Regions from separate parts of the Sporosarcina sp. P3 genome, predicted to be linked through region 2. Evidence: predicted binding sites of a transcription regulator. Region 2 holds the regulator's gene; each other region holds the start of a gene.
What was found. The regulator LexA, encoded in region 2, represses DNA repair genes until DNA is damaged. The targets are predictions, from matches to a motif close to CGAACATATGTTCG.
Positions count from the first base shown of each region.

Region 1: CSV61_RS09020 (YolD-like family protein) is a predicted target of LexA. The motif match lies at 1,330-1,343, and genes of this name have one in related genera.
Region 3: uvrB (excinuclease ABC subunit UvrB) is a predicted target of LexA. The motif match lies at 1,583-1,596, and genes of this name have one in related genera.

Region 1 is NZ_PDZE01000006.1:21,938-25,228, forward strand. It holds gene CSV61_RS09010 (DUF3298 and DUF4163 domain-containing protein) at 1-428, opposite strand, end outside; gene CSV61_RS09015 (nucleotide excision repair endonuclease) at 545-922, shown strand; gene CSV61_RS09020 (YolD-like family protein) at 957-1,307, opposite strand; gene CSV61_RS09025 (methyl-accepting chemotaxis protein) at 1,415-3,127, opposite strand.
Region 2 is NZ_PDZE01000002.1:262,902-266,192, forward strand. It holds gene miaA (tRNA (adenosine(37)-N6)-dimethylallyltransferase MiaA) at 1-23, shown strand, start outside; gene hfq (RNA chaperone Hfq) at 64-288, shown strand; gene CSV61_RS03440 (methionine gamma-lyase family protein) at 383-1,642, shown strand; gene lexA (transcriptional repressor LexA) at 1,695-2,315, opposite strand; gene yneA (cell division suppressor protein YneA) at 2,511-2,837, shown strand; gene CSV61_RS03455 (YneB family resolvase-like protein) at 2,834-3,291, shown strand, end outside.
Region 3 is NZ_PDZE01000009.1:36,301-39,591, reverse strand. It holds gene uvrB (excinuclease ABC subunit UvrB) at 1-1,510, opposite strand, end outside; gene CSV61_RS11900 (IDEAL domain-containing protein) at 1,718-1,975, opposite strand; gene CSV61_RS11895 (ABC transporter permease) at 2,193-3,291, opposite strand, start outside.

The sequences.
Region 1 (3,291 bases), on a different contig from region 2:
TCAATTACAGGTGTTTTCCATTGCTGGATATGGCGTCTAATATATTCCGATATTCGCTGCACATAAGGACTACCCGGCTTGAACAGGTCTTGCAGATTGTATTGCCTTCCTGTCTTCGTATCAAACGTCAAAGATTTGACGTAGGTCATTCCATGCGCTCCCCCAGTGAACGAATAGACGATCAAGTTAATACTAAAAAGATCACGCTGATTATTTTTAATTTCATACGTGGCGACCATCTCGACAAGGCTTGGGTCATAGTAATTATTGTCCTCTAGCATTTTATTCATTTCTTTGAACAGTACTTGATTTAGCTTCTGTTGAATTTTTGGATCGCCCAGTTGCGTGATGACAGGATAAGACACATCCACTTTCGGCTTTCTATTTGATATGTGATACGTTTGAATAACAGCAGGGTTTTTCATCATTTCATCCTTCCCAAGACATTTGTTTACTATATGCAAGGGACCGATAGAAAGTTTCTCGCTTTTTTTTGGGTCGTATGATAGGATAAACACTGACTGATATAAGGATGTGAAGTAAAATGATCAATATTACATTACCTAAACCGGACGTAACGATCGTCCGCAGAAAACAAGAAATGGGACCGGATGAAACGCCAATTAAGCCAATCTATGGTTTCATCGATTTTCATGACATTCCACGTGATAAAGGCGGCCTTTTGTTGTTCTTCAACCAAAGTGACGAATTGTTATTCGTAGGAAAAGCACGAAAATTACGTCCGCGTCTGAAAAAGCATTTTGACGATCAAGTGTCTCCATTACGCAATCACCGTGAGGAAGTAGCAAAGATTTCCGCTATCATCATCGATGATCCAATGGAACGTGAGATCTACGAAACATACGTAATCAACACACAGCAAGCTAAATATAACGTAGAAAAAGCATTTTTCAGAGACTGAGCTGTCTGCCCCCGCAGACGGCTTTTATTTTTGGTTAAAAACCATCTGCCTCTTTTGATAATTGGACATCTACCACATCTGCTACATGAATTCTTTCCGTTCCGAATGGATCACGCAGCACAATGGTCATCGTCCGCAAGTCGAGCGCTTCGATCTCCCCTTGATGAAAGCGAACTTCTCCATCATGCCAAGTTTTAATCCACGTCTCCTCACATCTGCGCCAAGCTACTTCAAGTGTCTCTTGCATCGTTTGTAGCTCCCAATCGGTTAACTCGGGCCGTTCTATATACTGATCTTCCCGTTGCCAATCACGTAGTCTCTCGAGGTGTTCAGGCAGCATGAGCGACGTCCACTTCAATTTTCCTCTATCTCGGTTCCTTTCCATTCGATATTCCCCTTTTCCTAAGCGTATGTATGTTCGTATTATACAGAACATACATTCGAAAATCAATGGTAAAAAAAGCCATCGCTTGTAAAGCGATGGCCAAGTGTTTATTTAGGTAATTCGAATGAACCGACAAACACTTCCAGTTCACGCGCCATTTGATTGGTCTGCGTAGAACGTTCTGAAATTTCTTCTATGCTCGCTGTCGTTTGCTCGGCAGCTGCTGCGATATTATTGGTCATGTCTTCAATATTTTGTACAGCGTGCGTCAAGTGCTCGATCAACTGTACCGCTTCCGTTGATTTCACGGCTTCCGACGTCATCAAATTCGAGATGTTCTTGATTTCTTTGACCGTTTCTCCAACTGCTACAGAAATATTACTCAATGACTGAGACGTAAGCTGCACTGTTTCTGTACCTTTTGTGATGTGTTTCGTGTTTTCCGATGTGGAAGTAATAACTTGCTGGATCCGATCAGAAATATCCTTCACTAGCTTCTCTACTTCCAGTACTTCCTGATTTGATTGCTCAGCTAAGTTCCGTACTTCTTCCGCTACTACCGCAAAGCCTTTACCGTGTTCACCTGCACGAGCCGCTTCAATAGAAGCATTCAGCGCGAGTAAATTGGTTTGAGCTGCGATTCCCGCGATGGAACCTGTGATGTTTTGGATCTTCGTCGTAGATTCAACCAAGTTTTGGATTGTATCTCCAACTTCTTGTGATCCATTTCGAATTAATTCCATATCATGGCTAATTTCTTCTGCGCGTTTTGCGCCTTCTAATGCAATCTTCATCGTTTCATTGGAGTTAACGAGCATTGAGTCAGCGCTTTGTTTCGTATTGTTCAAACCACTTGCTAATCCCGTGAGAATACTCGTTGCGTGCTCCGCAGTTGAGGTACCATCTGTAACAGCTGTGACGACTTCTTCGATATTGTGCGCAACCATCGTAATCGCTTCACGCATTTCAGAAAGCGATGCAGAAGTTTCCCCTGCGTTTTCGGATAAATGCTGCGATGTCGTATTCATCGTCGTGATCATGTCTTGTAGGTTCACCGTCATACGATTCAGCGTACGAGCCAAGTCGCCCACTTCGTCTTGTGACTTCACTTCTGTCGGTTGAACCGCCAAGTTACCATCCGCAATTTGCTTCGCCTGCTCAATTAAACTCGTGATCGGCTTCGTTTTTCTGCGAATGAGGAATCCTGTTCCAATTGAAGCAAGTATCATAGGAATAATACTGATCAAGATTCCGTCGCGTACAACATCCCAAGTACGATGTTTAACGATATTGGCATCGAAATCAATTACGCTGACTGCGATGATTTCTTTACTCGCATCTTGATCTTCATGTATTGGCGCATAACCTGAAAGCCGCTCCATACCGCCATACTCGTAAGGCTGAGAGTACGTTGAATGTCGATGTTCGAGTAGATCCGCAATCGCTTCTTCGTCTAAATGAAACTGGTCTCCCGGCTTAAATCCTTTTGCTTTCAGATTATCGTCGAGGGCAATAATTTTTCCATCCAAATCCAAAATATATTGTGTTTCAAATATATTTTTATGTTCAGTCGTCCAATTTAGCGTCTTTCCAAGTTCATCTTGTGTTTCAACGTCACCAGCCATTGCCTTTTCCATATCACCAGGTCGAATCAATCCCGTAGTAATATTGGCACAGCCGTACGCTTCAATTCCTGCCGCATCATACAGTTTGTCATAAGCAGTCTTATATGTAGCCAGTGATGTAATAGCCAACATCACCACCAGGATTCCAGCTATAATAGAACCTAGCTGAAATGTTAACGAATCTCTAACTTTCATCAAACCTTATGCCCACCCTTCATATTTGGTTTATCTAGTTCATTCGTTGTCTTTATCATACTCTATCAGTCTACAATTAAAAAGAAGAAAATGAAAAACTCTTTAATATTTAAATTATTATGTGAAATGTAGGTATTATTATCGTGTCACAACGGGGTGATTTC
Region 2 (3,291 bases):
TAATAAAGGATTATCAGAAGTAAGTATGGAATAACTAATTAATAGAGACAAGGAGGCAATTGAATGGCACAGGGAAACATGCAAGATACGTTTTTGAATTCTTTACGTAAGAACAACACTTTTGTTACAATTTTTTTACTAAATGGTTTTCAGTTGAAAGGTCTTATCAAGTCGTATGATAATTATACGGTGTTATTAGAAACAGATGGTAAACAACAGCTTATTTATAAGCATGCTATTTCTACGTATGCTCCTACAAAACCAGTTATTTTAAAAGATGAACAATAAACAGGCGCTTGCCTGTTTTTTTGTTGTCTTTCATTTGGTATATAGACTTCATCTGGTAAAATAGAATATGATCAAATGAAATGAGGTACTACACATGCAAATGACACCCATTAATGAAGAATTACTCACTACATCACAAAAAGCGGAAGAACTCATCGCTCCATATGTGAGGAAAGTAGAAGAAATTGCGTTTTTTAATCAAAGAAAAGTCTTACATGCATTCAAAAAAAATCAAGTAAGCGATTTTCATTTATCAGGTTCAACAGGTTATGGTTATGATGACAGTGGTCGTGATGTATTAGAGCAAGTGTATTCGGATGTATTCGGAGCGGAAGACTGCCTTGTAAGAAATCAAATTATTTCGGGCACGCATGCTATTACGATTAGCTTGTTTGGGGTATTGCGACCAGGTGATGAACTTCTTTATATTACAGGTAAACCATACGATACGTTGGAGTCTATCATTTCTGGCAACGGTAAAGATACGGGTTCACTTGAAGATTTCCACATTTCCTATCAGCATATTGATTTGAAAGAAGACGGTTCTGTCGATTACGAGAAAGCAAAAAAGACAATTTCGGCGAAGACGAAAGTCGTAGCAATCCAACGTTCGAAGGGCTATTCTAGCAATCCATCATTCAGAATTCATGAAATTGAAGCGATTATTAACGAGATCCGCAAAATAAAAGAAGATGTCGTGATCTTTGTAGATAATTGCTATGGAGAATTCGTGGAAATGAAAGAGCCCGTAGAAGTTGGAGCGGACCTAATGGCGGGCTCACTCATAAAAAATCCAGGTGGTGGACTTGCCCGAACAGGTGGTTACATTGCAGGCAGGAAAGACTTGGTTGAGAAGTGTGCTTATCGCATGACTTCTCCAGGCCTTGGAGCTGAAGCAGGGGCTTCACTCGATACGTTACTTGAGATGTATCAAGGATTCTTCTTAGCACCACACACAGTCAGTCAGGCGGTGAAAGGTGCGTTATTCACATCGGCATTTTTCGGTAGCTTCGGTATGGATACGACACCGCATTACAGTGAGCTCCGAACGGATTTAATTCAATCAGTGAACTTTTTAAACGCTGAGCAAATGATAGCGTTCTGTCAGATGATCCAGCAAAACTCACCAGTTAACGCGCAATATGCCCCAGAGCCATCCTACATGCCCGGTTATGCAGATGACGTCATTATGGCCGCGGGTACGTTCATTCAAGGTTCCAGTATTGAATTGACAGCTGACGGCCCAATCAGACCGCCATACACAGCATATATTCAAGGCGGATTGACGTATGAGCATGTGAAATCTGCAGTACTAGATTCAATGGAACAATTGCTTGAAAAGAAGTTGGTATAAAGAAAAAGTGTATCGAAAACCTCTTGAGGTTTCTCGATACACTTTTTTATCATTAATGAATCATCCGGAATACACCGATTACTTTTCCTAAAATGGACACTTGATCTACAATGATCGGCTCCATAGAAGAGTTTTCTGGTTGGAGTCTAAAATAATCTTTTTCTTTAAAGAAACGTTTAACGGTTGATTCATCTTCTTCTGTCATAGCTACGACAATTTCACCATTGCTTGCAGAGTGCGTTTGTCTAACAATCACACGGTCTCCGTTTAGGATGCCGGCTTCAATCATGCTATCTCCTACAATCTCCAACATAAAAATTTCATCCTCTGAAGAACCAAATGTATCCGGCAATGGGAAGTACTCCTCAATATTTTCAATCGTCGTAATTGGATTGCCTGCTGTAACTTTACCAATCAACGGAACATGCATAACGCCATTTTTTAATTCATCTAACCCTTCTGGATCCAAAACTTCGATAGCACGAGGTTTTGTCGGGTCCCTGCGTATAAAACCTTTACTCTCGAGCCGTGATAAGTGACCGTGAACCGTAGAACTTGATGCAAGTCCTACAGCTTCTCCAATTTCACGAACGGAAGGGGGATAACCTTTTAAACGCACTTCATCTTTTATGAAAGCAAGTATTTCTTCTTGTCTTTTTGATATTTTCTTCAACAAATTCACCTCTTCTACTAGTTTGCGAGCAATGGTATACTGAACCACTATTTTGAATATAGTATAACATGTGTTCGATTACTAATCAAACAAAGGTTCTAATTTTACTTGACATGGAATCATACGTTCTCTTATAATTAAGAACAAGTATTCCGAACGTGTATTCTTAATGTACGAATTAGAGGAGGAGTTACAATGGAGTTTATAAAAGAATTTATCAAAAACAATTATTATTTCGCAGTATTAATAGCGGTTTGTGTATCTTTCGCTTGGGTTCAATTCGATAAGATTGCGGAGGAAGATCACTATATGGAAATCGTTATTAATGAAGGAGATACACTATGGCAGCTGGCTTCTAACTACTCAGAAGATATACCGACCACCCACTGGATCGAACAAGTACGTTCATTAAACGAATTACCTACTGATCAAATCGTTTCAGGTGAATTACTACGTGTGCCTGTTAAAATTAATAAACAAACAGATATCCGGGTAGCTGAAATTGGAGTGGGATCTAAATGACAGAAAAGAAATGTGTAATATACTGCCGTGTGAGTACAGAAAAAGAAACACAAGAACAATCTATTGTAAGACAGCAGGAAGAACTTGAAAAATTAGCTACTGAGCTATCTTATGAATGTGTGGGAGTCTATACTGATCGGCAAAGTGGATATGATATGGATCGTGAAGGTCTTCTATCCATGTTGGATCAAATCCAAAACGATACTGTGGATGCGGTATTCATTCAGGATGAAACGCGATTAGGACGTGGGAATGCTAGGGTTGCGATTTTGCATGTAATTGCTAAAAGTGAAGCGACTGTAATTACCAATCATTCAAATGGTACGATAGAGCTGAATGAAATGGATTCAATGTTACTAGAAATTCTTGCAATCGTAGAAGAATATCAACGAAAACTACATAATGCAAAGATACGTAGAGGAATGAAGCGTGCTGTTGACAGAGGCTTTGATCC
Region 3 (3,291 bases), on a different contig from region 2:
AGTTGATTCCGATCAGCACGTCATATGTGCCGATACGCAATTCCCGAATAATTTCTGTCCGCTCTAATGTCTTGACGTCGGAATGTAAATATTGAACTTTAATTCCAACATCTTTTAAATAATCCGTTAAGTCTTCGGACATTTTTTTCGTCAAAGTCGTAATCAAGACACGTTCATCTCGCTCGATTCGAAGTTGAATTTCATCCAATAAATCATCAATTTGCCCTTCAATCGGACGCACTTCAATGATTGGATCCAGTAATCCTGTGGGGCGTATGATCTGTTCTATCATTTTGTCTGTATGCTCAATTTCATAAGGTCCTGGCGTTGCAGAAATATACATCGCCTGACGAATATGCTTTTCGAATTCTTCAAACATTAACGGGCGGTTATCCAATGCGGACGGCAAGCGGAAGCCATGTTCCACCAATACCTTTTTACGCGCTTGGTCTCCATTGTACATACCGCGAATCTGCGGTAAAGATACGTGACTCTCGTCTACTACGATCAAAAAGTCATCTGGGAAATAATCAAGCAATGTATAAGGTGTTGCACCTGCTTCACGCAACGTCAAATGTCTGGAATAGTTCTCAATACCGGAACAGAAACCCATCTCTCGCATCATTTCCAAGTCGTAGCGCGTTCGTTGTTCTAAGCGCTGCGCTTCCAGTAATTTATCGTGATCACGTAAATATTTAAGCTGTTCTTCCAACTCAATCTCAATATTTTCAATCGCTTTAAGTAACTTTTCTTCGCGTGTGACGAAGTGAGATCCTGGGAATATGGCTACGTGGTCACGATCACCGATGACTTCACCTGTTAACGCATCCACTTCACGGATCCGTTCGATTTCATCACCAAAGAACTCGAGACGTATACAACGCTCGTCACGTGCCACCGGGAAGACTTCGACTACATCGCCTCTAACACGGAATGTACCACGCGTGAAATTGATGTCATTGCGTTCGTACTGAATGTCCACTAGCGTGCGCAATAATTGATTACGCGGTATTTCCATCCCTTTGCGTAATGAAAAAACCATGTCATTGTATTCTTCTGGCGAACCGAGACCGTAAATACACGAAACAGATGCCACAATCAATACATCATTGCGTTCAAATAATGCACTCGTTGCGGAGTGGCGAAGTTTATCGATTTCATCATTGATGGATGAATCCTTTTCAATAAAAGTATCCGTCTGCGGAACATATGCTTCCGGCTGATAAAAGTCATAGAAGCTGACAAAGTATTCTACTGCATTATCAGGGAAAAACTCTTTGAACTCGCTATATAATTGGCCTGCCAACGTTTTATTGTGGGCAATGACCAGTGTAGGTTTATTAATTTCTGTCAGTACATTAGAAACAGTAAATGTTTTACCTGTACCTGTTGCACCGAGTAATGTCTGATGTTTCTTGCCTTCTTTTATGCCGTTAACAAGGCTGTCAATCGCTTTTGGCTGATCTCCTTGCGGCGTATATGGTGCCTGCAATTGAAATGTTTCGTTCAAATGGTTCCACTCCTCTTCTTAAACACCTGTCCTTCTATTTTACCACAACTAGGGTTTTTTCTAAAGAAATAACGAACGTACGTTTTAAGCTAACTCTCTATGTACTTTATTGTACCCTTGTACTTTGTGAAAGAAACTTGCAACTCAGACATTCCATACAATAAAAAACACTGCCAGGATTTTGCCCTAGCAGTGCCTATGGAAATATTATTTTGTTTTAAGTTTGTATCCATGTTCTTGTGAAATGTCTAGTAATTGCTGTGTATACAGGTCGAATGCTTCTTTGTCATTTTGATCTAGCGCATCGTCAATCAACAGCATGATTCGCGATTGTGTTTGTTCCCAATGAATGTGTTGTAGAAACAGATCCCAATAGATTTCGTTCAGCAGCTTTTCCGCTTGGAGAGAAGTGCTATTGTTACCTACCGCTTTCAAAAATTCAGCATATGAGTTGTTATTATTCATCTCTCTCACCCCTGATACCTTTTAGTAATTATATATGCAATAGAATAGGAATTGCAACCATTATTTTAACTATTCGAACTTTTTAATTACTTCGATATGATTAACACACTGTTTACTAGGTACATATATTCAGATAATTCTGTCACGGGTTTAATTCTTTACTTCAGCAACATTGACTCTTTTACTCACACTATTTTATTTTACCTATTGTCTACCATCATATATCTTTCATTTGCTCTTTAGTTAATCGAATCGTCGCTTCACCTACAATGAGTGCAACAGCCGCAATCAAGACGGGGGTAACACTTAATCCGTACAACGGTAATGCTGCCAGTAATAGAATGATTGCTTGTAGCCAAATCAATTTTCTCACTAACAAACGTACCGCTTTGATTTGCGATTTTTCTTGTTCTTCTGGAAATAGCTGATCCATAGTGAACTCGACGCCGCCTTCAAGTGCCAATATCAATTGAACAGCAGTTGCAAACGCCAATGCTCCTACAAAGATGAACGACACAATCGGTAATGGTATTAAAAACGCACCCAACGCAGATAGCGCCGTTAATCTAACCCACAACCAAAACGTATCATCTGTACGGATAAATGTCCGAACGATTAAGTAATTTTGCACATCTTTACGCTTGAACCTAGAACGTTTCATGGCAATCTTTAACCAGCTGCGCTTACTCACAGATCCAACTAGATGGGGTACTTCCGTGAAGTAATTTGCAAATCGATAGAAACGCATCATACGATTTTGTTCCAATTCAATAAACTGCTCGTAGGGGAACGGAAATTGTTCTGCTTTTTTATCCCAAAACTTCGAATAGAGCATCGCAATCAGTATTCCGATAAAGATTGCCGCCGGACTCCAAGAAAGACCCAATTGAATTGTTAGAAATGTTAAAACTAATCGAAGGAGACGATCCGGCCAAACAAAATCGTGATTCGCAATACGAACATTGTATTCAGTCCTTACAAACAGCCCTTTAAACACTACGATCAGCAACATAACAAGAAGGTAATCCGTGCCTGTCCCTACTTCCGTAGCTTTTAATAAAGGTAATGCAATAACCATAGCAATTAACGGCAAAGGCAGTTGTGAACACGTCGACCAAGTGATGGAACGTCTCATATAGCTCGGCAATTGATTTTCTAACGGCAGGAAAAACACGATATCTGCCGGCTTTAGTAACGTAGTCGGTGCCGCTTTCATTAACAACAGGGCAATGACGATGGATACGATGAAAACAGAAGGGAATGTAACTGGTACTTCTTTTAGCCATTCACTATACGCATAGCCTCCTGCCCCAATG